DNA from 4 places in the Sphingomonas sp. KRR8 genome. Region 4 is predicted to be linked to each of the others. Evidence: predicted binding sites of a transcription regulator. Region 4 holds the regulator's gene; each other region holds the start of a gene.
What was found. The regulator LexA, encoded in region 4, represses DNA repair genes until DNA is damaged. The targets are predictions, from matches to a motif close to GTTCCNCNCTTGTTCT.

Region 1: a site for LexA is predicted at 4,387-4,402, ahead of uvrA (excinuclease ABC subunit UvrA). Genes of this name have one in related genera too.
Region 2: a site for LexA is predicted at 3,068-3,083, ahead of M8312_RS11650 (ribonucleoside-diphosphate reductase subunit alpha). Genes of this name have one in related genera too.
Region 3: a site for LexA is predicted at 2,504-2,519, ahead of M8312_RS12400 (Panacea domain-containing protein). Genes of this name have one in related genera too.

What each region holds. Positions count from the first base shown of each region.
Region 1 covers NZ_CP097462.1:1,314,935-1,320,972, reverse strand. The annotation lists gene M8312_RS06610 (hypothetical protein) at 1-610, shown strand, start outside; gene M8312_RS06605 (class I SAM-dependent methyltransferase) at 594-1,277, shown strand; gene uvrA (excinuclease ABC subunit UvrA) at 1,281-4,340, opposite strand; gene M8312_RS06595 (DUF4214 domain-containing protein) at 4,631-6,038, shown strand, end outside.
Region 2 covers NZ_CP097462.1:2,301,730-2,307,767, reverse strand. The annotation lists gene M8312_RS11670 (ribonucleotide-diphosphate reductase subunit beta) at 1-295, opposite strand, end outside; gene M8312_RS11665 (hypothetical protein) at 298-528, opposite strand; gene M8312_RS11660 (hypothetical protein) at 525-719, opposite strand; gene M8312_RS11655 (PepSY-associated transmembrane domain-containing protein) at 716-1,102, opposite strand; gene M8312_RS11650 (ribonucleoside-diphosphate reductase subunit alpha) at 1,150-3,024, opposite strand; gene M8312_RS11645 (acyltransferase family protein) at 3,368-4,501, opposite strand; gene M8312_RS11640 (PAS domain-containing HWE histidine kinase family protein) at 4,685-6,038, shown strand, end outside.
Region 3 covers NZ_CP097462.1:2,452,281-2,458,318, reverse strand. The annotation lists gene M8312_RS12410 (lysozyme inhibitor LprI family protein) at 1-416, shown strand, start outside; gene M8312_RS12405 (acetyl-CoA carboxylase biotin carboxylase subunit) at 416-2,416, shown strand; gene M8312_RS12400 (Panacea domain-containing protein) at 2,552-3,031, shown strand; gene M8312_RS12395 (hypothetical protein) at 3,219-3,383, shown strand; gene M8312_RS12390 (SDR family NAD(P)-dependent oxidoreductase) at 3,644-4,402, opposite strand; gene M8312_RS12385 (S-(hydroxymethyl)glutathione dehydrogenase/class III alcohol dehydrogenase) at 4,486-5,598, shown strand; gene M8312_RS12380 (VOC family protein) at 5,617-6,015, shown strand; gene fghA (S-formylglutathione hydrolase) at 6,015-6,038, shown strand, end outside.
Region 4 covers NZ_CP097462.1:1,156,011-1,162,048, reverse strand. The annotation lists gene M8312_RS05840 (MFS transporter) at 1-283, opposite strand, end outside; gene M8312_RS05835 (DUF6975 family protein) at 479-1,177, shown strand; gene M8312_RS05830 (AAA family ATPase) at 1,208-2,050, shown strand; gene M8312_RS05825 (VOC family protein) at 2,087-2,431, opposite strand; gene lexA (transcriptional repressor LexA) at 2,436-3,101, opposite strand; gene M8312_RS05815 (anthranilate synthase component II) at 3,159-3,737, opposite strand; gene M8312_RS05810 (peptidyl-prolyl cis-trans isomerase) at 3,742-5,685, opposite strand; gene tpiA (triose-phosphate isomerase) at 5,803-6,038, shown strand, end outside.

The sequences.
Region 1 (6,038 bases), 160 kb from region 4:
TTCTGAGGGACTATTTATCGCGGATAGGCTTGAATCAGCCGCTTGGGCGATCATCAATTCGTTCTTTGGCCAAACGCCAATCCCACCGGCTTCTCAATTACGTTTCACAGTCCATATACCAGACGTAATTTTTCAGGACTTTCTGTACCAGTTGACTGAGTATTTTCACCCAGCGAGCACAGCAGGTGGCCGGAAAGCAGGACGACGATTCTCCTCAAGGTACGGCATAATCGGGCTTGCTTGGAGAACTTTTACATCTCGCGGCGTAGGGGCGGCGTTTCAAGGGAGCGCCCAACGAACTCAACAGTTGATTGAGCATTGGAGCATGACGCCAGGAGAAGCTCAGGAAGCTAAGAAAAAACCCTCTTGTATTGCCGTCATGGTGAAAGACGAAATTTTTAAAAAACCTCGTGGCCTTATCTACTTCGACTCTGAATTGGTGAACTTATTTGGTAATGATCAACAGGCGGCAGCATTCTCTTCGCGCTGTGAGTCCATCCAAGAGGTTGTAGAACTCGGAAATGCTCTACTTGAACTGGAGCGGTTTAGTTCCCAACTAAAAATTGGCATCAACTTAGCGGAACTTGTTAACAATGAACACAATAGCTAATTACGATGCTGTGGCTCACGAGTACTACGACCCGGACGCCCACCCAACATGTGATAACTTTAGGCAGCTAAGCAGAAAATTTATAGGTGCACACCTCCATTTGTCTAAAACCGTACTTGAAATAGGGGCAGGTCGCTCTGTCGTTGCAGAAATATTGGAAGAGCACGGGAGAAGTCTTCTCGGCTTAACAGTTCAAGATAAATCCAGAGAGATGCTAGAGTATTCTTCTCATTGGTTCCCATTTCTATCAAATCATTTCATCTCAGATGCGCACAAGACTCCCTGTCGCGACTCATTCTTCGACACTATTGTTTCCTCGCTAGGTGATCCGTACAACAATTTAGAAACAATGACCGAAGTTCATCGGATACTCGCATCAGGGGGGCGTTATCTGATCACGCTCCCGGATCACGAATGGGCTGTATCATTCCGAAATGACGAGCAGACGAAATATGCCGAATTCTTGACAAGAAGCGGCGAGAAGTTGCTTGTCCCATCGTTAACAATGGCATTTGACGAGCAAGTAGAACTTGCAAATGAGGCAGGGCTGTCGCTCGATCTGCATCAACGACTAACCTTAGACGGAGTTAGAGGTCGAATCTCGCCCAAATTAAGCCGTGACAAGTACGTGCTTGAGTGCTTCGTCTTCAGAAAGCACCGAAGCTGAGCTTTACTCCGCAGCCACCTCATGAGTAGCCTCTGCGACTTCACCCGTAACCTTCTTCCGCCGCACCTTCAACTTGGCTGCCGCTGATTTCTCCTCGTCAAACAACTCGCTATCTGCGCTCGCAAGAGCGCTCACCTGAACCGCACGCTCCAGCAGCGGCTTGAGATAGTGCCCCGTGAAGCTGCGCTCCTCCTGCACCACCTGCTCGGGCGTACCTTGCGCGACGATCTCGCCGCCGTTGACGCCGCCGTCGGGTCCTAAGTCGAGGATCCAGTCGGCGGTCTTGATGACGTCGAGGTTGTGCTCGATCACCACCACGGTGTTGCCCTGCTCGACCAGCGCGTGGAGGACTTCGAGGAGCTTGCGGACGTCCTCGAAATGGAGGCCGGTGGTGGGCTCGTCGAGGATGTAGAGGGTGCTGCCGGTGGCGCGGCGGCTGAGCTCCTTGGCGAGCTTGACCCGCTGCGCCTCGCCGCCGCTCAAGGTGGTCGCCTGCTGGCCGACCTTGACGTAGCCCAGGCCCACTTCCTGCAGCATCGCCATCTTGTCACGGATGCCGGGGACGGCCCTGAAGAACTCGACCGCGTCCTCGACCGTCATGTCGAGCACGTCGGCGATGCTCTTGCCCTTGAACTTCACCTCGAGCGTTTCGCGGTTGTAGCGCTGGCCGTGGCAGACGTCGCAGGTGACGTAGACGTCGGGGAGGAAGTGCATCTCGATCTTGAGGAGGCCGTCGCCGGTGCACGCCTCGCAGCGGCCGCCCTTGACGTTGAACGAGAAGCGCCCTGGCTTGTAGCCGCGCTCCTGGCTTTCGGGGAGGCCGGCGAACCAGTCGCGGATCTGGGTGAAGGCGCCGGTGTAGGTGGCCGGGTTGGAGCGCGGGGTGCGGCCGATCGGCGACTGGTCGATGTCGATGACCTTGTCGAGCTGGTCGAGGCCGGTGACCTTGTCGTGCTTGCCCGCGAGGATGCGGGCGCCGTTCAGGTGGCGCGCGGCGGCGGCGTAGAGGGTGTCGATGGTGAAGCTCGACTTGCCCGAGCCCGAGACCCCGGTCACGCAGGTGAAGGTGCCGAGGGGAATCGAGGCGGTGACGCCCTGCAGGTTGTTGGCCTGGGCGTTGTGGACGGTGAGCTTCTTGCCGTTGCCCTTGCGGCGCTTGGGCGGAAGCGGAATGGCGCGGCGGCCGGAGAGATAGTCGGCGGTGAGGCTGCCTTCAGTGGTCAGCAGGCCGGCGAGGTCGCCCGAATAGATGACGTCGCCGCCGCGCACGCCCGCGCCGGGGCCCATGTCGATGACATGGTCGGCGGTGCGGATGGCGTCCTCGTCATGCTCGACCACCAGCACGGTGTTGCCGAGGGATTTCAGGCGCTGGAGGGTCTCGAGCAGGCGGTCGTTGTCCTTCTGGTGAAGGCCGATCGAGGGCTCGTCGAGGACGTAGAGGACGCCGGACAGGCCGGAGCCGATCTGGGAGGCGAGGCGGATGCGCTGGCTCTCGCCGCCCGACAGGGTGCCGCTGGTCCGGTCGAGGTGGAGATAGTCGAGCCCGACATTGTGGAGGAAGCCGAGGCGCTCGTTGATCTCCTTGAGGATGGCGCGAGCGATTTCCTGCTGCTGCGGCGTGAGCTTCGGTTCGAGGCTGCCGAACCAGGCGTGGGCGTCGGCGACTGAGCGGCGGACGGCTTGGCTGATGTCCTCGCCGGCGATCTTGACGCTCAAGGCTTCGGGCTTGAGGCGGGCGCCGTGGCAGACTTCGCACGGGTGCGAGGCCTGGTAGCGGGACAGCTCCTCCTTCATCCAGGCGCTTTCGGTCTGGAGGAGGCGACGGTTCAAGTTGCCGATAACGCCTTCGAACGGCTTCTTGACCTCATAGCTCTTGCGGCCGTCGATGAACTTCAAGACGACGGGCTTGCCGCCGGTGCCGTGGAGGATGACGTGGCGGTGCTCGTCGGCGAGCTGCTCCCACGGGGTCTGCAGGTCGAAGCCGTAGGCGCGGGCGAGGGAGGCCAGCACCTGCATGTAATAAGGTGAGGGCGGCTGCGACTTGGCCCAGGGCACGACGGCGCCCTTGGCGAGGCTGAGGGCATGATTGGGGACGACCAGATCCTCGTCGAACTCCATCTTCTCACCCAGGCCGTCGCAGCCCGGGCAGGCGCCCTGGGGGGCGTTGAAGGAGAACAGGCGCGGCTCGATCTCGGCGATGGTGAAGCCGCTGACGGGGCAGGCGAACTTTTCCGAGAAGCAAATGCGGCCTGGAGGAGCGTTGCTGGCAAGCACGGCGCGGTCGGCAGCCTTGTGCAGCGCTTCGGCAACGCCGGTATTCTCGGTGCCCGCGGGCTCGGCCGGCGGGTCGGCGGGATCGAGGAAGGCGAGGCCTTCGGCGAGCTTGAGCGCGGTTTCGAAGCTGTCGGCGAGGCGGGTCTGAATGCCATCGCGCACGACGATGCGGTCGACCACTACCTCAAGATCATGCTTGTACTTCTTGTCGAGCGCGGGCGCGTCATCGATGTCGTAGAAGGTGCCGTCGATGCGGACGCGGGTGAAGCCGGCGCGCTGCCACTCGGCGAGCTCTTTCCGATACTCGCCCTTGCGCCCGCGCACGACGGGAGCGAGCAGGTAATGGCGGCTGCCTTCGGGCATGGCCATCACCCGGTCGACCATCTGGCTGACCTGCTGCGCCTCGATCGGCAGGCCGGTGGCGGGGGAGTAAGGAACGCCGACCCGCGCCCACAGCAGGCGCATATAGTCGTAGATCTCGGTCACGGTGGCGACCGTCGAGCGCGGGTTGCGCGAAGTCGTCTTCTGCTCGATCGAAATGGCGGGCGAGAGGCCGTCGATATGCTCGACGTCCGGCTTCTGCATCATCTCGAGGAACTGGCGCGCGTAGGCGGAGAGCGACTCGACGTAGCGCCGCTGCCCTTCGGCATAGATGGTGTCGAACGCGAGGCTCGACTTGCCCGAGCCCGACAGGCCGGTGATCACCGTCAACTGGTCGCGAGGGATGTCGACCGAGACGTTCTTGAGGTTGTGCTCCTTGGCGCCCCGAACGCTGATGTGGGTCAGCATACGGCAAGCCTATGCTTCAGGATATGAGTCAGCATGGAGTGAGTTTGTTCCGTTTTCGTTCTGGAGGCAAGCGCGGGCGCCAGGCGAGGAAACGAGATGGGGATCAGTCGCGGATTGGCAAGGCGGATCGATCCGAACGTCGCAGCGTCCGTTCCGAGGTGTCGCTCTGGGTTACTGTCTCGTCCTCGGTCAGACTTGGTTGATCCAAGATAAACAACTGGAGGTATTAAACTTGATGTCGATTTGAGTTTGGAACATGTTCCCCTCACGAACCGGGGGGAGAGTAACGCGTGCCTATATCAACTCAGCCGGATGGCGCCCTGCGCATTCTGGGAAGCAATGTCGTCTCTGACACGGCCTTCTCGCCAGATGGGACTTACCTTTATACTGCCAGCGGCAGTTCGATCACCGTCTACAGCACCGCAACCGGCAATTTCCTCGCTTCCTGGGGGCTCGGTGGACCCATCGGCGCCATCGATATCTCGGCCGACGGGCGCTACATCGTTGCGCTTGGCACAGCAGCGGTTTCGACGTCGGGAGACCAATGGTCACGCACCGCTGATTACAACGTCTACCGTCTCGATACGGTTACTGGCGCCACGGAAACCTTCGTCAATCACGCCACTGGCTACGATGGCGCCTTCTATGACGTGAGCTATCTTGCAAACGGCACGGTGCTCATGTCCCAGAACTTCCTGGGCTCGGGTTGGGAGCCGCTCACCACCCTTGATTTCAGCACCGGTGTCTTCACGCGGGGCACGGCCACTTACGCGCAAGACGGAACGCTGAACTCCACGCCGGACGACCGCTATGTGGCCTTCTCGCCGCACAACATCTCGGACGCGCCCGTTTACGTCTACACATCGGGGACCGGTGTGACGGCCAGCCATGGCCTGTATGCCGACGATGTTTCCGGTTTCAACAGCGGCGTTCAAGCAATTTCGCCCGACGGAAACCTTGTCTTCGAGGGCGTCGGACTGAACGTCTACAACCGAAGCCTCGTCCGCCAGGTCTCGCTCATCACGCTTTACCCCGAGATCGGCGGGGTTATCGGTGCTGCCTTCAGCAGCGATGGCACGAAGCTTTACCTGCTTCGGCCCGAGGGGACGATCCTGGCGCTGTCGACGGCGGACTGGAGCCTGAGCGGCAGCTACAGCACCAGCGTGACGCTGTCCTCCTACGGATACAGCGGGTACGGCAACGAATTGGCGACCTCGCCCGACGGCCATTACCTTTCGGTGATCGGGGCCTCCGGTGTGCAACTGGTGGATCTCACCAAGATCGTCTCGTCTCCGGGAACCTCGGGCGACGATGTCATCGCCGACGTCACCAGCCCGTTCGTCTACGGCTTCGCCGGGAACGACACGATTTCCGTGACCGGAGTCACGTCGTTCGTGCGGGCGGGATCGGGTAATGATCTCATCAACTTCACCTGGAATGGCGCCGGGTCGGGATATTATTATTCAACCTCACTCATCGACGGTGGGTCAGGTGATGACACGCTGAACCTCAGCGGCGCTCCCGGAGCGCAGATCCAGGTGGCAGCCGGTGGCTTCACCATCACCCTGGGCAGCGGCTATTACGGCAACGTCTATACTGTCACCGGTATCGAGCATCTGCAGCTCGGCAGCGCCAATGACACGGTCGCCTTTCCCTCAAGCGACATGTCGACCTTCGAATTGCGGGGCGGGGCGGGCA
Region 2 (6,038 bases), 1.1 Mb from region 4:
TCTCCATGTTGGAGAAGGCGGCCAGCATCATCTTGATCTCGGTCGGCTTGAACACCCGACCGTACTTCTCGTGGTAGCAGTCCTGCACCTCCACGTCGGCCTGGGTGAAGAAGCGGAAGATCTGGGTCAGCAGGTTGCGCTCGTGATTGGACAGCTTCTGCGCCCAGTCGCGGCAATCCTCGCCCAGCGGCACTTCCTCCGGCATCCAGTGGATCTGCTGCTGGCGCTTCCAGAACTCGAACGCCCAGGGGTATTCGAAAGGCTTATACTGCTTGCGGGCTTCGAGGAGGGACATCGTTAGGCTCCCGGTGCTGAATTGTTGAAATCATACGGTTTGGTGGTCGCGTAGGCGATGGCGAAGCCGCTCATGATGAGGCCGAAAGCCAGAATCATCATGCCGGCGATGAGCAGGCCGGTGGAGCGCTGGGACTCGCCCGGGTCGCCGCGCAGGGCCGCAACCAGCATGAGCAGCCCGGCCAGCGCGGCGATGATGCCGACGGTCAGGAACAGGATGTTGGCGCCGCTCACAGCAGCCGGTCCAGCAGGCCGCCCGCCAGCGCCGCGAACACCGCGCCGGCGGCCAGGAACAGCACGCCCCCGGTGCGGCGGTTGCGGCGCTTGAGCGGGTCGGCGGAATTGCCCGGAATCGCCAGCAGCAGCACCCCGGCCAGCAGCAGCAGCGCGGCCGCCACCCAGAACAGGTTCATGTGCGCGTTCACCAGAAGAACCTTCCGCCGCGGCTGTGTGCCTTGCGTCCACGGACCGCGAACATCTGGACGTACATCCACAACCCGCTGATGGCGAAGAAGATCAGCGCCAGGCCCGACGCGATCGAGATGGCTGTTCCGACGGGGCCGAACTGCTCGCCCGAATGGAGGCGGTGAAGGAAGCTGACATTCCAGCCCCCCGGCGCCGGCTTGGGCCGGCAGGTCATCGTTTCCGGACAGACGAAGCCGGCGGGCACCGTGGCGACCGGGCGCGGCGCCCGATCGCGCGCGGCGTCGTTCGCCAGCTCGCCAACGTGGCTCAGCACGCCGGTGACCGCGATCCACAGGATGAAGACGCCGACCAGAACCGACAGCCAGCGATGCCACTTACGCATGCAAAACTCCAAGGGCCGTCATTCTCCCTCTCCTTGCTGGAGAGGCGCTACTGGCACGCCAGGCACTCGTCATAATCGGTGGTGGCGAGTTCGTACTTGGGCGCTTCCGACGTGTTGTCGGCTTCGACCCCGCCAGCGAAACCGGCCCGCTGCACCGACTTGGAGCGGAGGTAGTAGAGCGACTTCACGCCCAGCTCCCACGCGCGGAAGTGGAGCATCATCAGGTCCCACTTGTCGACGTCGGCCGGGATGAACAGGTTCAGGCTGGTGGCCTGGTCGATGTAGGGCGTGCGGTCGGCGGCGAGTTCGAGCAGCCAGCGCTGGTCGATCTCGAAGCTGGTCTTGAAGGTGTCCTTTTCCTCCTCGCTGAGGAAGTCGAGGTGCTGGACCGAGCCGCCACGCTCGAGGATCGAGTTCCACACCGCGTCGGAGTTCTTGGCCTTCTCGGTCAGGAGCCGCTCCAGATACGGATTGCGGATCGAGAAGCTGCCCGACAGCGTCTTGTGGGTGTAGACGTTGGCCGGGATCGGCTCGATGCAGGCCGAGGTGCCGCCGCAGATGATGCTGATCGACGCGGTCGGCGCGATCGCCATCTTGCAGCTGAACCGCTCCATCACGCCCATGTCGGCGGCGTCCGGGCACGGCCCGCGCTCTTGCGCCAGCATCATCGAGGCCTCGTCGACCTGCGCGCGGATGTGCTTGAAGATCTTGAGGTTCCAGCTCTTCGCCATCGCCCCTTCGAACGGCAGATTGCGCGCCTGCAGGAAGGAGTGGAAGCCCATCACCCCAAGCCCGACCGACCGCTCCCGTTCCGCGCTATACTTGGCGCGGGCCATCTCGTCCGGCGCGCGGGCGATATAGTCGCTGAGCACGTTGTCGAGGAAGCGCATCACGTCCTCGACGAAGCTCTTCTCGCCCTTCCACTCGTCCCAGGTCTCGAGGTTCATCGACGACAGGCAGCAGACGGCCGTGCGGTCGGCGCCGAGGTGGTCACGGCCGGTCGGAAGCGTGATTTCCGAGCAGAGGTTGGACGTGGTGACCTTGAGCCCCAGGTCGCGGTGGTGCTTGGGCATGGCCCGGTTCACCGCGTCGATGAAGATGATGTAGGGCTCGCCGGTCGCAAGCCGGGTTTCGACCAGCTTCTGGAACAGCGAGCGGGCGTCCACCGTGGCGCGGGCCGACTGGTCCTTGGGGCTGCGCAGCGTGAATTCGGACCCGTCGCGGACGGCCTCCATGAACTCGTCGGTGATCAGCACGCCGTGATGGAGGTTCAGCGCCTTGCGGTTGAAGTCGCCGCTCGGCTTGCGGATCTCCAGGAACTCCTCGATCTCCGGGTGGGAAACGTCGAGGTAGCAGGCAGCCGAGCCGCGCCGCAGCGAGCCCTGGCTGATGGCGAGGGTCAGCGAATCCATCACCCGCACGAACGGGATGATGCCGCTGGTCTTCCCATTCAGGCCAACCGGCTCGCCGATGCCGCGCACACTGCCCCAATAGGTGCCGATGCCGCCGCCCTTGGAGGCGAGCCAGACATTCTCGTTCCAGGTGTTGACGATGCCTTCGAGGCTGTCGCTGACCGAGTTGAGATAACAGCTGATCGGCAGACCACGGCCGGTGCCGCCGTTGGACAGGACCGGGGTGGCCGGCATGAACCACAGCTTGGAGATGTAGTCGTAGATGCGCTGCGCATGGGCTGCGTCGTCGGCGTAGGCCGCGGCAACGCGGGCGAACAGGTCCTGGTAGGACTCGCCGGGCAGCAGATAGCGGTCCTTCAGCGTTTCCTTGCCGAATTCGGTCAGCAGCGCGTCGCGACTCGAATCGGTGGTGACGGGGAAGCGCCGTTCGGCGATCGAATGGCTCGAGCCCGCGGCCGCGCTGGCGGTGACATCATCGGTGCTGACGTTGCTGCCGGTCGAGAAATCCATCGCCTTCGTCCTCCAAGCGCGCGAGCCTCACAACGACTCGCGTGTTCCTGTTCTGTTCCATCGAGACATGCCAAAGGCCCGGCTCGATTCCAAGCGCGCCGGAGGGCTGAAAGCAGGGTTGGCCAGGACCTATCCCCGCTTTCCACAGGGCGCAGTTGTCCTCGCTGGAGATATAGTTATCCCCAGCACCAATCACAACCTCGTGTAGGTGCCCCCGCGGCGTCGCTACCAGATGTTGTGCTTGCATCCGGGTTCGGGCGCAAGCGGATTTGCGGTGGTTAACGAAATTTTGCGGTGGATCATGTGGCGGCAGGGACGCAGTGTCCGGCTCCGGGACGAATGCTTAGTCCGCAGCCTGCCCGCTGGCGGTCGCACGGCTGGTCGGACTGGCAGCATGAGGCGCGGACTTGCCGGTGAGACGCTCGAGCAAACGGCGCAGCGGTGCCTTGGCCCAGGGCTCGATGAACAAGACAAGGCGGGCGAGAATCGTGACCGCCACCAAGGCCAACAACGGTGCCAAGGGGCTTCCGACAGCCGGAGCCAGAGCCAGAGCCACGTCACGACCAACTTCGCTGTGCACGAGGTACAGCGGATAGGTCATCAGTCCCGCCGTACGAACAAGGTGCCGCCGTTCGCCGAGCAGCGCCTCAATCCGGCCGTTGCCGACGATGGCCAGCACGATGCCGATAAACGCCGCGCCGAAGATGAGCAGGGGCATGACAACCCCTACCTGAGTGCCGTTTTTGAGATCGACGGAGCGAGAATTGCTAACGATCTGCAGGAGCGCGGCAAGCAGGCTCAGCGCCAGCAAGGGCAGGTGCGAGCGGACCGACCTGTCCGCTGCAAAGGCCCACAGGATCATGCCAATCGCGAAATAGCAGCCGTAGGTAAGCAGGGTGAGATTGCCCCAACTCGACCCCTCCACTGCCTCGAAGAAAGGGCGCCAAGGCTTGCCAAGCAGGAAATCCAGTGTGCGGGCGAGCCAATAGCCGGAGCCGAGCAGCGCAATGACCGCCAGCAGCCGGGTGAGGTCGATTCGCAGTGCCAGGGCGCAACTGACGAGGAGGTAGAAGGAGATTTCGATTGGCAGCGTCCAGTAGGCGCCACTGATCCATGGGCCAGTTGGAGCGAGCAGAAGCGCCCGCCCATAAGCGGTAGCGGTCCCGCCGGCGATCAGCAGGGTAAGCGTCGCACAGATCCATGCCGTCGGATAAAGTCGCAGCGCGCGATTCTGGAGGAATTGGCCAGGGGACCGGCCATCGGCGGTAAAGGCGATTACGAAGCCAGACAGGACGAAGAATATCTGGACGCCAATCCACCCCGAGCCAACGAACTTGCCTGTAATGCCTGCCGCTGGATCAAGCGCGGCACCCACATCGTGCGCTGGCAGCCACCACCAGAAGCAGAGGTGATAGAATGCGACCAGCAGGGCCGCGCCCAGGCGGATGAGGTCAAGCCCGGGATAGTCACGCTTCATGGGTCATCAGCTAGGCCAAGCCCGCGCCGGCGCCAATGGCGAAGCCCCACGCTCGCCTTGGCTCGCTTGCCAAGAAAATCATCCGCGCTACGGTCGGGCCCGGGGTGCGTGTTGCCGGCTCGGCCGGATGTGAAGGTTGAGCATACGTTGGTAGAATACGCGACCTCTTCTGTCCCCTATTTCATGCAAGGCGACGGCGAGATGGCGGCGCGGATTCGCGCGCTCGACTGGTCGCGGACCGCGCTCGGCCCGGTCGAGCAGTGGCCGAGCGAATTGCGGACGATGCTCGGCCTTGTGCTGCAGTCGAGCGCGCCGATGGCGCTCTACTGGGGCCCAACCTTCAAGCTGCTCTATAACGACGCGTGGGCGCACATCCCGGCCGAGCGGCACCCGTGGGCGCTGGGCCGCCCGGGCCACGAGGTGTGGGACGACATCTGGGACGTGGTCGGGCCGCAGTTCGAAGGGGTGCGCGCGACCGGCGAGGGAGTGGTCGCGCTCGACCAGCTGCTGATGATGAAGCGGCGCGGCCGCCCGCGCGAGACCTGGTGGAATTACAGCCTGACTCCGATCAAGGGCCCCGACGGGTCGGTGCTGGGCATTCTCAACGAGGGGCTGGAGGTAACCGAGCGGGTCCAGCTCGAGCAGCGTCAGGACTTCCTGCTGCGCTTCAGCGACGCGCTGCGGGAACTGAGCGAACCACGCGATATCCTGCGCACGGCGCAGCGCATGCTGGGTGAGCAGTTGGGAGCCAATCGCGTCGGCTATGGCGAAACGGACCCGAGCGAGCGCTACTTCACGACGCTCGACAATTGGGTCGATGGCGTCGACCCGCAGCACGGCATTCACGACCTCAGCATGTACGGAGCAGCGGTGCACGCGCAGCTGAAACGCGGCGAGATGCAGGTCATCGAGGACATGGGCACCGACCCGCGAACAGCCCAACCGGGAGTGCGGGAAGCGTTCAAGGCGATCGACGTGGGCGCCTCGCTGACGTCATCGCTCGTTCGCGGTGGCCGCATGGTCGCCGCTTTGTATGTCCACACGCGCGAACCGCGTGCATGGTCGCCCGGCGACATCACGCTGGTCGAAGAAGTCGCGCAGCGCACCTGGGCGGAAATCGCCCGCGCCCGCGCCGAGGCCGAGGCTCATGCCAGCGAGGAACGCTACCGCCGCATCTTCGACCAGGCGAGCGACCTCATCGTGACCTCGGGGCTGGACCGGGTCATCACCAGCGCCAACCCGGCGGCCGCGGCCGCGCTGGGCCTCACCCAGGACCAGCTGATCGGCCGCAAGACCAGCGACTTCCTGGCGCCAGAATCGCGCGAGATCAGCGAATCCATGCTGGCCAAGAAGATTCGCGAGGGCGGAACCACCCGCTACGAGGTGCTCGCCTGCACCGCTCATGGCGAGGACCTCTACCTGGAGGTGAGTTCGGGCCTGGCCTCCGACGAAAAAGGCAATCCGATCGGAGTGCATCTGGTCGCCCGCGACATCACCGCCCGGAAGCGGTGGGAGAACCACCAGCGGCTGCTGGTCG
Region 3 (6,038 bases), 1.3 Mb from region 4:
TTCTACTTGCCGCTGCTGCGTTGGCGGACTGCGGCACTAAAGGCGCTGCTATCCTGATCGATCGGTGCCGTCTCGCAGAGTCGATTGCGTCGGAGCCGGATGCGAATTGCGCAAAGCAGAACACGCAATTCGACCTGAACGTCTGCTCATTCCGCGAATATCTGCGTGCCGATATTGAGCTCAATCAAGCTTGGGATGGCATCAAGCGCCGGCTGTCGAGTTCGCGCAAAGGTTACACGACCATGCTTGCCGGCCAGAAGGCTTGGCTAACGTATCGCGACAAGCAATGCCAATTTTGGGAGGGTTGGTATGAGGGTGGCAGCATCGCTGCCCTCGTCTCAAATTCGTGCCTGACCGACATCACGAAAGTGCGGTCGAAAGAACTTGGACAACAGTTGAAAGACCTCGACCACTGATGTTTTCCAAAATCCTTATCGCCAACCGCGGCGAAATCGCGTGCCGGGTGATCCGCACCGCCAAGCGCATGGGCATCAAGACCGTGGCCGTTTATTCCGATGCCGATTCGCGGTCGCCGCATGTGCGGATGGCGGATGAGAGCGTGCGGCTTGGGCCGGCACCGGCGAGCGAGAGCTACCTCAAGGCCGAGCTGATCATCGAGGCCTGCAAGGCGACCGGCGCCGAGGCGGTGCATCCGGGCTATGGCTTCCTGTCGGAACGGACGAGCTTCGCCCAGGCGCTCGCCGACGCCGGCATCGCCTTCATCGGTCCGCCGCCGAACGCGATCGCGGCGATGGGCGACAAGATCGAATCCAAGAAGCTCGCCAAGCAGGCCGGCGTCAACGTCGTCCCGGGCTATCTTGGCGATATCGCCACCACCGACGAGGCGGTAAAAATCGCGTCCGACATCGGCTTTCCCGTGATGATGAAAGCGTCGGCCGGCGGCGGCGGCAAGGGGATGCGCCTCGCCTGGTCCGAACAGGACGTGCGCGAGGGCTTCGAGGCGACCAAGCGCGAAGGCCTCGCCAGCTTCGGCGACGACCGCGTGTTCATCGAGAAGTTCATCGAGAGCCCGCGCCACATCGAGATCCAGGTGCTGGGCGACCAGCATGGCAACATCCTCTACCTGGGCGAGCGGGAATGCTCGATCCAGCGCCGCCACCAGAAGGTGGTTGAGGAAGCGCCCTCGCCTTTCGTCACGCCCGAGATGCGCAAGGCCATGGGCGAGCAGGCCGTCGCACTCGCTCGCGCGGTCGGCTACTATTCCGCCGGCACCGTGGAGTTGATCGTCTCGGGCGCCGACCCGACAGGCAAGAGCTTCTACTTCCTCGAGATGAACACCCGGCTGCAGGTCGAGCATCCGGTGACGGAGGAGGTGACCGGTCTCGACCTCGTCGAGCAGATGATCCGTGTCGCCGCCGGCGAGAAACTCGCCTTCGCTCAGGACGACATCAAGCTGAACGGCTGGGCGGTCGAGAACCGCGTTTACGCCGAAGACCCCTACCGCGGCTTCCTGCCGAGCACCGGACGGCTGGTCCGCTACCGGCCGAGCACGCCAACCCGCTCCGACGATCATGTCGTACGCGTCGACGACGGCGTGTTCGAAGGCGGCGAAGTGTCGATGTTTTACGACCCGATGATCGCGAAGTTGATCACCTGGGCCCCCACCCGCCAGCAGGCAATCGACGCGCAGGTGGAGGCGCTGGACGCGTTCGACATCCAGGGCATCGGCCATAACGTCGATTTCCTGTCCGCCCTGATGCAGCACCCGCGCTACCGTTCCGGCGACATCACCACCGGCTTTATCGCCGAGGAGTATCCCGACGGCTTCCAGGGCGCTCCGCTCGACGAGAAGCTGACCGCCGACCTGAGCGCTGTCGCGGCCTTCATCGCCGCAGCTCACGAACGTCGCAGCGTGCTGATCGACCAACAGCTTGGCCATACCGTCGGTATCAACGACGACCATATTGTCCGCCTGGACGGCGGAGCCGAGCATCGAGTTCACTTCGAACTCGACCGGGTGATCGTCGATGGCGGCGATCCGCTGACCTTCGACGCCGATTATCGCCCGGGCCAGCGCAAGGTGATGGCTCGCATCGGCCACCGCACCCGTATCGTGCTGGTCGCCAAGGACGGTCGCTCCTGGAAGATGACGACGCGCGGTGCCACGCACCGGGTTACGGTCATGACGCCGCTGGTCGCCGAGCTCGCGCGACACATGATCGAAAAGGTGCCGCCGGATCTGTCCAAGTTCCTGCTGGCTCCCATGCCCGGGCTGCTGACGCGGCTTGACGTGAAGGCGGGTGACAAGGTCGAGGCTGGCCAGCCGGTCGCGGTGGTCGAGGCGATGAAAATGGAGAACATTCTCCGTGCCGAGAAAAGCGCGACGGTGAAGTCGACCCCGGCCGGAGCTGGCGAGAGTCTGGCTGTCGATCAGGTCATCGTCGAATTCGAATAGGCAATGCGGCGACCGCCTGACCGTCGTCGCTTGCTCTTGTAGGCTGACGCCCTTTAGCGCGACCAGTCCACTACGGACCGATGTTGCGTTTTCGTTTTGTTCCTTGCTGCTACGATTGCGGGAGGGAGCCGGACGATGCCTGGTTGGTCGGAAGAAATCGCAAAGGAGTTCGTGAGGCTCGCCGAAGCAGGCGAAAGCCGCCTCGACCAGATGCAGCTCCAGAAGCTCGTTTATATTGCGCACGGCTGGTGCTTGGCCGCTACGGGGCAGCCTCTAACGGGCGATCGACCAGAGGCCTGGAAGTTCGGACCCGTCTACGCCCGTCTTGCTAGAGCACTAAAGATCTTGGGGACAAGTGCCGTCACCCTCGACAACTTCAATGCGGAGTCCACTGCCGACCTTGAAGCGTTCGAAATGGACCTAATCGTGATGACGTGGCGAGACTTCGGCATGTTACAAGCGCCGCAACTCGCCATTCTGACGCAAGGTGCCGGAACTCCGTGGATGTCCATCTATGCCGATGGTGTGGGCGAAGGACGCGACATCCCTCATCGGCTTGTCGCGGACCAATTCTGTGACTTGGCCCGCGCTTCCGGGCGCAAGCTCGCTTGCTGAGACCTCGCGCGACTGGGCCTCCCGTTCGAGCCGAAGTGAACCGGACGCCGACAATGCGGAGCTTGAGAGGCAGGCCTACCTTTCCTCGGCTCGCGAGGGCGCGCTTGAGTCAGCCTGCAAATCAGACAGGCTGGCCGTGCCGAAGCGGCCGCTTGCGTGGCTGGCAAGTCGGACCGACGGCATGCTGATGATGCTGCTCGGCTTGCTGATTGTCTCGGTCGTGGTACCCAACCGAGGCCCGCCGCCGATGGTCCTTGTTGCGCTGATGGGTCTGGTTGCCGCGGCCTTGAAGCAATTTGGATCGACCAGCGTCGCTTGGGCCGAGGCGGAAAGGCGTTCCCGTGAGCCGTGATCCGGCAAGAGCGTCGTTCTACTCCGCTCCGGCCGTGGATTTTGGCCGTGGCTTACGCGGCGCGCGCTTGCGCTTGGGAGCGGGCTTGGAATCCGACAAGGTGGCCAGAACCTCGTCCACAGGGGGCGGGTCAGCGCTTCGGCGGCCGAAGAGTGCACGAGGCCCGGATAGGAATAATCGTTCCATGACGGGCAGAAAAGCACGGGAAACTTAGGAAAGGCTTAAACCCGGCGCTTGCCTGCCTGACTCCGCGCGGCCGCTTAGGCAGCGGTGCCACCGTCAATCGTTACGCAGGCTCCGTTCACGCCGCCAGAGTCAGGGTGACACAGGTTGAGGATCGCGCGCGCAACTTCGTCCGCCCGGATCAGCCGGCCGTTGGCGTTCGTTTTGGCTAACCATGCGCGCGCCTCGTCCACGCTCTTCCCCGTCGCGCCGGCGATCCGCGCGGCGCTTTCATCGACCATCGGCGTATCGACGAAACTTGGGCAAATAGCGTTGACGGTCAGGCCGGTACGGGCGAACTCAAGCGCGAGGCTCTTGGCCAGCCCGACCGCGCCGTGCTTGGACGCGACATAGGGTGCCGCCATCGCAGCGCCCTTTAGCCCGGCCGCCGACGCGATGATGATCAGCCGCTTGCCTTGCTCCTGCAGGTCAGGAAGCGCGAGTTGCGCTCCGTCGAACAGGGCCGTGAGGTTTGTAGCGATGATCCGTTCCCACTGCTCACGCTTCGTGCGCAGGAAAGGTCGGCTATCCCCGATCCCGGCGTTCAGGATGACGAAGTCCAATGGGCCATGTGCCTGACGCGCGGCGGAAAAGGCGCCCTCTTGGGCTTCCGGGTCGGTCACGTCGCAGACGAAAGCGCGTCCACCTGTCTCGCTCGCGACCGCATCGAGCGGCTCCGACCGGCGGCCAAGCAGCGACAGGCGCGCGCCCTTGGCGGCAAGCCCTCGCGCCGTGGCAGCGCCGATACCCGTTCCGCCGCCGGTGATCAGCACGTGCTTGCCAGCTGCCCAGCTCATCACTTCCTCCGCTCCATCCTGCCCTTCGCAGGCTTGGCCGAAGCACCTCGGCGTGGCAACAGGCGCCCGAGGAGAGCCGCCCCATGAAGACCCGTGCCGCCGTTGCCTTTGAAGCCAAGCGCCCGCTGGAGATCGTGGAAGTCGATCTCGAAGAACCGAGGGCAGGCGAAGTCCTGGTCGAGATCATGGCAACCGGCATCTGTCACACTGACGCCTACACGCTGGATGGACTGGACAGCGAAGGCCTGTTCCCCTCGATCCTTGGTCATGAGGGCGCCGGTATCGTGCGCGAGGTTGGTGCGGGCGTCACATCGGTCGTGCCGGGTGACCACGTCATCCCCTTGTACACGCCCGAATGCCGCCAGTGTAAGTCGTGCCTGTCGGGCAAGACCAACCTGTGCACCGCCATTCGCTCCACCCAGGGCAAAGGCGTGATGCCCGACGGCACCAGTCGCTTCAGCTACCGCGGGCAGCCGATTTTCCATTACATGGGCTGCTCCACCTTCTCGAACTTCACGGTGCTGCCGGAGATCGCGGTGGCGAAGATCCGCGAAGACGCGCCGTTCAAGACCAGCTGCTACATCGGTTGCGGCGTCACCACGGGTGTCGGCGCGGTGACCACTACGGCCAAGGTCCAGGCCGGCGACAATGTCGTGGTGTTTGGGCTTGGCGGCATCGGCCTCAACGTCATCCAGGGCGCACGTCTGGTCGGCGCGGCCAGGATCATCGGCATCGACATCAATCCCGACCGCGAGGAGTGGGGCCGGCAGTTCGGCATGACTCATTTCCTCAATACCAAGGGGATGAGCCGCGACGAGATCGTCGCCAAGGTGGTCGAGCTGACCGACGGAGGTGCTGACTACAGCTTCGATGCGACCGGCAAAACAGAGGTGATGCGCACCGCGCTGGAATGCTGTCACCGGGGGTGGGGAACCAGCATCATCATCGGCGTTGCCGAAGCCGGCAAGGAGATTGCCACTCGCCCCTTCCAACTCGTCACCGGACGCAACTGGCGCGGAACGGCGTTTGGCGGAGTGAAGGGCCGGACGGGCGTGCCCAAGATCGTCGATTGGTACATGGATGGGAGGATCGCGATTGATCCGATGATCACCCACGTGCTCACCCTGGACGAGATCAACAAGGGCTTCGACCTGATGCACGCGGGGACAAGCATCCGCAGCGTCGTTGTTTACTGAGCAAAGAAGGAGAACCCGGTGTTCAATCATATCATGATCGGCTCGAACGACCTCGACCGGTCCAAGAGCTTCTACGACAAGGTGCTCGCGACCCTCGGCTTCAAGGGCGAGGCGCTCAAGAATGACGCGGCGACCGGTCATTCGCGATTGTTCTACCGCCATGCGGGCGGCACCTTCTGCATCTCGCAGCCGATCAACGATGAGCCCGCCACGGCCGCCAACGGCGCAACCATCGGGTTCAAGTGCGACTCGCCGGAGCAGGTGAAGGCCTTCCACGACGCCGCGGTCGCGGCGGGAGGCACGTCGATCGAAGACCCGCCCGGACCGCGCGATGCCGGCCAGCTTGGCCAGATGCACCTCAGCTATGTTCGGGATCCGGACGGTCACAAGCTCTGCGCGATCCATCGCTCCGCGTGATGGACGTCGTCAGCGAGAACCGG
Region 4 (6,038 bases):
CCGCATACATCCAGGGGTGGCGCCGCCCCCAGCGCGAGCGCGTGCGGTCGCTGAGGATGCCGACCATCGGGTCGATGAAGGCATCGAGCACCAGCGCCGCCATGATCACCAGCCCGACGGACGCCGACGGGAGCCCGAGAACCTGATTGTAGAATAAGAGCAGGAAGGTGCCGAAGCCGCTGTCCTTGACCCCGTAGGCGACGGCGCCGAGCCCGTAGGCAAGCAAGACGCCGCGGCCCAGCCGGCGATCGGCGGGTGCCTGCAACGAACGGACGCGCTCCATTGGGTGATGGTGTCGCAAGGCGTTCCGGGGCGCAAGGGGAGGGCAACTGGCCCGGTCCCCGTCCCGTGGCGGCACAGATCGTAACCTGTGCGAACGAGTCGTTACCGGCGTGGTTACGCCGTCTTTACGCCGGATCCTTACGGCTCGCCTCTGATCTAGTGCCAGACGCGCGTGAAGAGGGGTTCAGGAACGGGAATGGCGGCCATGAGTGTGTTGAAAAGCGATGCGGTCCGGGCGCCAATCACCCCGCCAGCGAGCGCCCCGGCCAATGCGCATGCCGCCCGGCTTGCGGCGGCCGGCAGCGCCGGTCACCCGTTCGCGGCCGAGTTGTTGGGCACGCACGGGGTTCCCTCCGGGCGTGATCTCGACGATTGCGTGCACCTGCTCGCCAGCATCTACGGGCGCCAGCCCAGCCCCATCGACCTTGCCCTGCTGCGCGCGCCGGCCGGCCCGGTCCGCAGCTGGCTGAGCGGCGCGGCCGACGCCTTTGAGCGCGAGCGGCTGTTCCTGCTGCGTTTGTCGGCCCTGGTCGGCCCGGCCCCGTCGACCCCCGGTCATGCCGAGACAGAGGCGGCGATGCTTGCCCAGCGTCACGCCCTCGAGACGCTGGCCCAGTCGGAGCGGCAGGGCTGCGCGCTCGGCACCGCGACGGCGCTGGTCAGCGACTGGCGCGCGATCCGCTCCATGCTTGATCAGGCCGCACGGCGCGTCGGCTGCGACGTGCCGCCCGGCGCCTTGCCGGACGAGACTTCGATCGCCGACGTCATTGGAGCGGCGTCGACGTCGGCCAGCACCGATCGTGCGATCCGGTTCGGGGCCGAGCAGCTGTTGCTCCAGCACCGCGCCTTTTTCGACCTGCTGGAAGCGCGCGCCGACGCGCGCGAAGGCTTCTAAACCGACCTGCTTGGCCCTAGGAAGCGCGTCATGCGCTTCGAAGGTACCTCTGAATACGTCGCCACGCCCGACCTCAAGGTCGCCGTCAACGCTGCCGCCACCTTGCGCCGCCCGCTGCTCGTCAAGGGCGAGCCAGGGACGGGCAAGACCGTGCTGGCGGAGGAGATCGCCAAGGCGCTGGGTGCGCCGCTGATCACCTGGAGCATCAAGTCGAGCACCAAGGCGGCGCAGGGCCTGTACGAATATGACGCGGTGGCCCGGCTGCGCGACGGCCAGCTCGGCGACCCGCGGGTGCATGATATCAAGAACTACATCCGGCCCGGCAAATTGTGGGAGGCCTTCACCTCACCGCAGCTGCCGGTGCTGCTGATCGACGAGATCGACAAGGCCGACATCGAGTTTCCCAATGACCTGCTGACCGAACTCGATCGGATGGAGTTCTTCGTCTACGAGACCGGCGAGACCGTGAAGGCGGCGGAGCGCCCGATCGTGGTCATCACCTCGAACAACGAGAAGGAACTGCCCGACGCCTTTCTGCGGCGGTGCTTCTTCCATTATATTTCCTTCCCCGACCGGGCCACGATGGAGCGGATCGTCGACGTGCACTTTCCCGGCATCCAGAAGATCCTGGTCGGGAAAGCGCTGGAGATTTTCTACGACGTCCGGGACGTGCCGGGGCTGAAGAAGAAGCCTTCGACCAGTGAGCTGCTCGACTGGCTCAAGCTGCTGCTGCACGAAGACATGCCCCTCGACGTGCTGCAGGACAGGGACCCGACCAAGGCGATTCCGCCGCTGCACGGCGCGCTGCTCAAGAACGAGCAGGACGTAATGCTGTTCGAGCGGCTGGCGTTCATGGCGCGCCGCAAGGGGTAGTGACGGCTGCTCCTGCCTTGCGCAGGAGCCGGGCGTCTACTTCGTGCTCCAGACGGCGAGTTCGTTGCCGCCCGGATCGATGAAGTGGAAGCGGCGGCCGCCCGGAAAGGCGAAGATCGGCCGGGCGATCACGCCGTTGGCATCGATCACCGACTGGAACGCCGCCTCAAGGTCGTCGACGCGGATAACCGGAAGCGGGCTGGCGAGTGCATCGTCGGGCTGGCCGTTCAACCCGACGTCGGTCGTGCCGGTTCCGGTTGCGCTGTAATCGGGACCATAGTCGGTGAAGGTCCAGCCGAACGCTCTGGTGTAAAAGGCACGCGTCAGTTCGTGGGCCGTCACCGACGGCAATTCAACATAATCGATGCGGGCGTCCTGCATGGCGTCAGTAACGCCGGATCAGGCCGGCGAGGCGGCCCTGGATCCGCACTCGATTCTCCTCATAGCGCTGCGGCGAATAGGCGCCGTTCGCGGGATCAAGGCGGACCATCTTGCCTTCGCGACGGAAGGTCTTGAGGGTCGCTTCCTCGCCATCGATCAGCGCCACGACGATCTCTCCCTCGCGCGCTTGGTCGACCTTGCGGATGAGTGCGAAGTCGCCATCGAGAATGCCTTCGTCGACCATCGAGTCGCCGGAGACCTCCAGCGCATAATGCTCGCCCGGGCCGAGGAGGGCGGCGGGAACAGCGAATTGCTCGGTGCCTTGCAGCGCCTCGATCGGAGTGCCGGCGGCGATCCGGCCGTGCAGGGGAATCTCGATCGTGTCGTTGGCCGGGATACGGACCGGCTTGAGCTCGGGCGCTTTCGCCTCTGTCGCGGCACTGGCCCCACCGGGCTGGTCGGGCATCCGCAGCACCTCGAGGGCGCGGGCGCGATTGGGCAGCCGGCGGATGAACGCCCGTTCTTCAAGTGCGGAGATGAGCCGGTGAACGCCCGACTTGCTCTTGAGCTCGAGCGCTTCGCGCATCTCGTCGAACGAGGGCGAGACACCCGTCTCGCTCACCCGTTCGTGGATGTACTGCAATAGTTCGCGCTGCTTGACCGTCAGCATGCCCGAGGCTCCATCGTGAACAGACAGAGAACGCTTACGGAACGAGGACCTTGCTTGTCAACAGCATATGTCCAGAAAGCGGCTGAGGAGGGCGTGACCATGTTCGCTGGCGACACTCTCCGGGTGGAATTGCACTCCGTGGGCTGGAGCGTTCCGATGCGCGACCGCCTGGATCACGCCGTCCGGTGAATGCGCCGTCGCTTCCAGCTCATCCGGCAGAGTGCCGAGCGCAAGCGAGTGGTAGCGCGTGACGGTGAGTGGGGACGGCAGCCCCTCGAACAGACCGGTGCCGACGTGGCTGACGGGCTCGGCCTTGCCGTGCACTGGCGCGACCCGAATGACCTCCGCTCCGCAGGCGAGGCCAATCGCCTGCAGCCCGAGGCAGACCCCGAGTAGCGGCCTCCGCGCATCGATGCAGGCGCGGGCTAGCGGAACGGAGATGCCGGCATCCTCCGGCCGGCCAGGTCCGGGGCAAAGCAGGATCCCATCGGCGGTGCGCTGCATGGCGTCGGCGACGCTCACGCCATCGCTCTGCACCACGTCGACGGCGCCGCCGAGGGTCAGCAGATAGTCGACCAGCGTGAAGCTGAAGCTGTCGTGATTATCGACCACCAGCAGCCGCACGGCGCGGCGCATGGGCTCAGCCGCCGACGAGCAGACGCTTGCGGGCCTCGGCGATCGCGGCTTCGTTGCGGCTGACGCCAAGCTCCTTCTGCGCGGCGTCGAGGAACTGCACGGCGATCTCTTCGCCCGTCTGCCGGCTCAGGTCGCTTTGCGTCTGGGTAATCAGCCCCGGCTGGCCAAGCGCATCGCCCGGCGTCGTCTTGGCGAGCTGGACGATGAAGAAGCCCTGACCCTGCGGGGCGGCGACCATCCGGCTCTTGCCCGGGGTCAGGCTGAACAGCATCTGCAACGGCGCCGGGACTTGGCCCTGCAGCTGCGCGAGCTGGATCCGCCGCACCTTGAGCGGGGCAGGAGCGGGCGCACCAGTGATACCCTGCTCCTTGATCGCCTGGGCCAGCGGCATTCCGCGAGTGACCTTGGCGAGCACCGCGGTTGCGGCGGCCTTGGCACCATCCTCGGCGCGCTTGGCGAGGAAATCAGCGGCCACTCGATCCCGGATCTGCGCCAGCGGCGCCGGCGTGGCCGGGGTCACCTGACCAAGTGCCAGGACGGCATAGCCCGCATCATTGGCAAGCGTCTCCACCAGCGGATCGTCGCCCGCCTGCATCGAGAAGGCGTCCTTAAGCAGCTGGGTCTTGTACTCGGGCGGAAGCTGGAAAGTCGGCTGCGCCATCGATTGACCATTGGCGACCAGCGGCGGGGTCTGGGTGACCGGCAGCTTGTTGGCCTGGGCGACCTCGTCGAAGGTGCGGTTCTCGCTGATCCCGTCCTCGACCTTGGCGACCAGGTCGGTCAGCGCGCTCTTGCGCTTGTCGACGGCGAGCTTGGCGATGATCTCGGGCCGCGCCTCGGCCAGGCTCTTGCCCGGCTTGCGGTCGATCCGTTCCACCTTGATCACATCGTAGCCGGTGCTCGACTTGATCGGGCCGACCACCGCACCGGCGGGCGCGGCGAAGACGGCCGCGGCGACCTGGGGTCCGGCCAGCGTAGTCAGGTCCGCCCGGCTCTGCGGCCCCAGGCTGACGTCGGCGGCGGAAAAGCCGGCCGGCTGGGCAGCGGCGGCAAAGGTGCCACCCGCCTTGGCTCGAGCGGCCACCTGGTTCGCCTGGTTCTGGTCGGCGATCGAGGCGCGGCTCAGCACCCGGCTCTCACCGCCCGCATAGGTCGCGGCATTCTGCTGATAGTAAGCGGCGATTTCCTGGTCGGTGGGCTGCACGCCGGCGACCGTCTCCGGGCTGATGCGGGCGATGCGCAGCACGCGCTGCTCCGGCACGACGTAGCGATTGCGGTTCTGGGCGTAGAAGGCCTGAAGCTCGGCATCGGTCGGCGCCGCGCCGGCCTTGAATGCCGCGCTTGGGATCACCGCCACCTGGCCTTCGCGCTCCTCAAGCAGCATCGAGGCGTAGGGACGGGCGACGCCCAGCGGCATGCGCATGTTGGCAGCGACCGGCGCCAGCAGCATCCGCTGCAGGAGCAGCACGACCACCTCGTCACGGAGCTGCGCGTCCGTCAGCCGCTGCTGCTGGAGGAACTGGGCATAGGACGCCTCGCTGAACCTGCCGTCGAGCCCGCGCGTGGCGGGGATCTTCACGATTTCGGCGTCGATGGCCTTCTTGGGTGGCATCATGCCATGCGCGATCGCATAGGCCTTGAGCGTCTTGGCCTGGATGAGGCCGTTGACGATCTGCTCGAACTGCGGGGCGAGGTCGGCGTAGGTGGCGTCGGGCTTCTGCTGGCGCAGCTGCGCCAACTGGCGCTGCATGGTCTGCGACAGCTCGGCCTCCGTGACCTGCTCCTTGCCGACCTTGGCGAGCACGCCCTGGTTGAACCCGCCGCTTCCGAACGACTTGAAGTTGTTCACGTCGGCTACAGCGAAGCTGGCGAGCATGATGACCAGGAACAGGATGCCGATGGCGGCGCCGCCCTTGGACTTCGAGAGACGGCGGAAGAAGGACAGCATGAAGGGCGTGGCTCGCGTTGGCGGGAATGGAATTGCCGAGCGCTTTAGAGAGCGGATGGCTTCCCTTCAATATGGCGGGCTTGCTAGGCGCCACGGCGAACAGGGAAGGGAACAGGAATGTCGCGTCGCAAGCTGGTCGCCGGAAACTGGAAGATGCACGGCACCTCGGCCGACCTGGGTGAAGTGCGCGGCATTGCCGAGGCGGCCCGGCGGCTGGACGGGCAGGTGGATGTCGCCCTGTGCGTGCCCGCCACGCTGATCCACCGCGCGGCCGAGGGGGTGCCTGGCTTCGCCATCGGCGCGCAGGACATCCATATGGCGGACAAGGGTGCTCATACGGGCGACATCTGCGC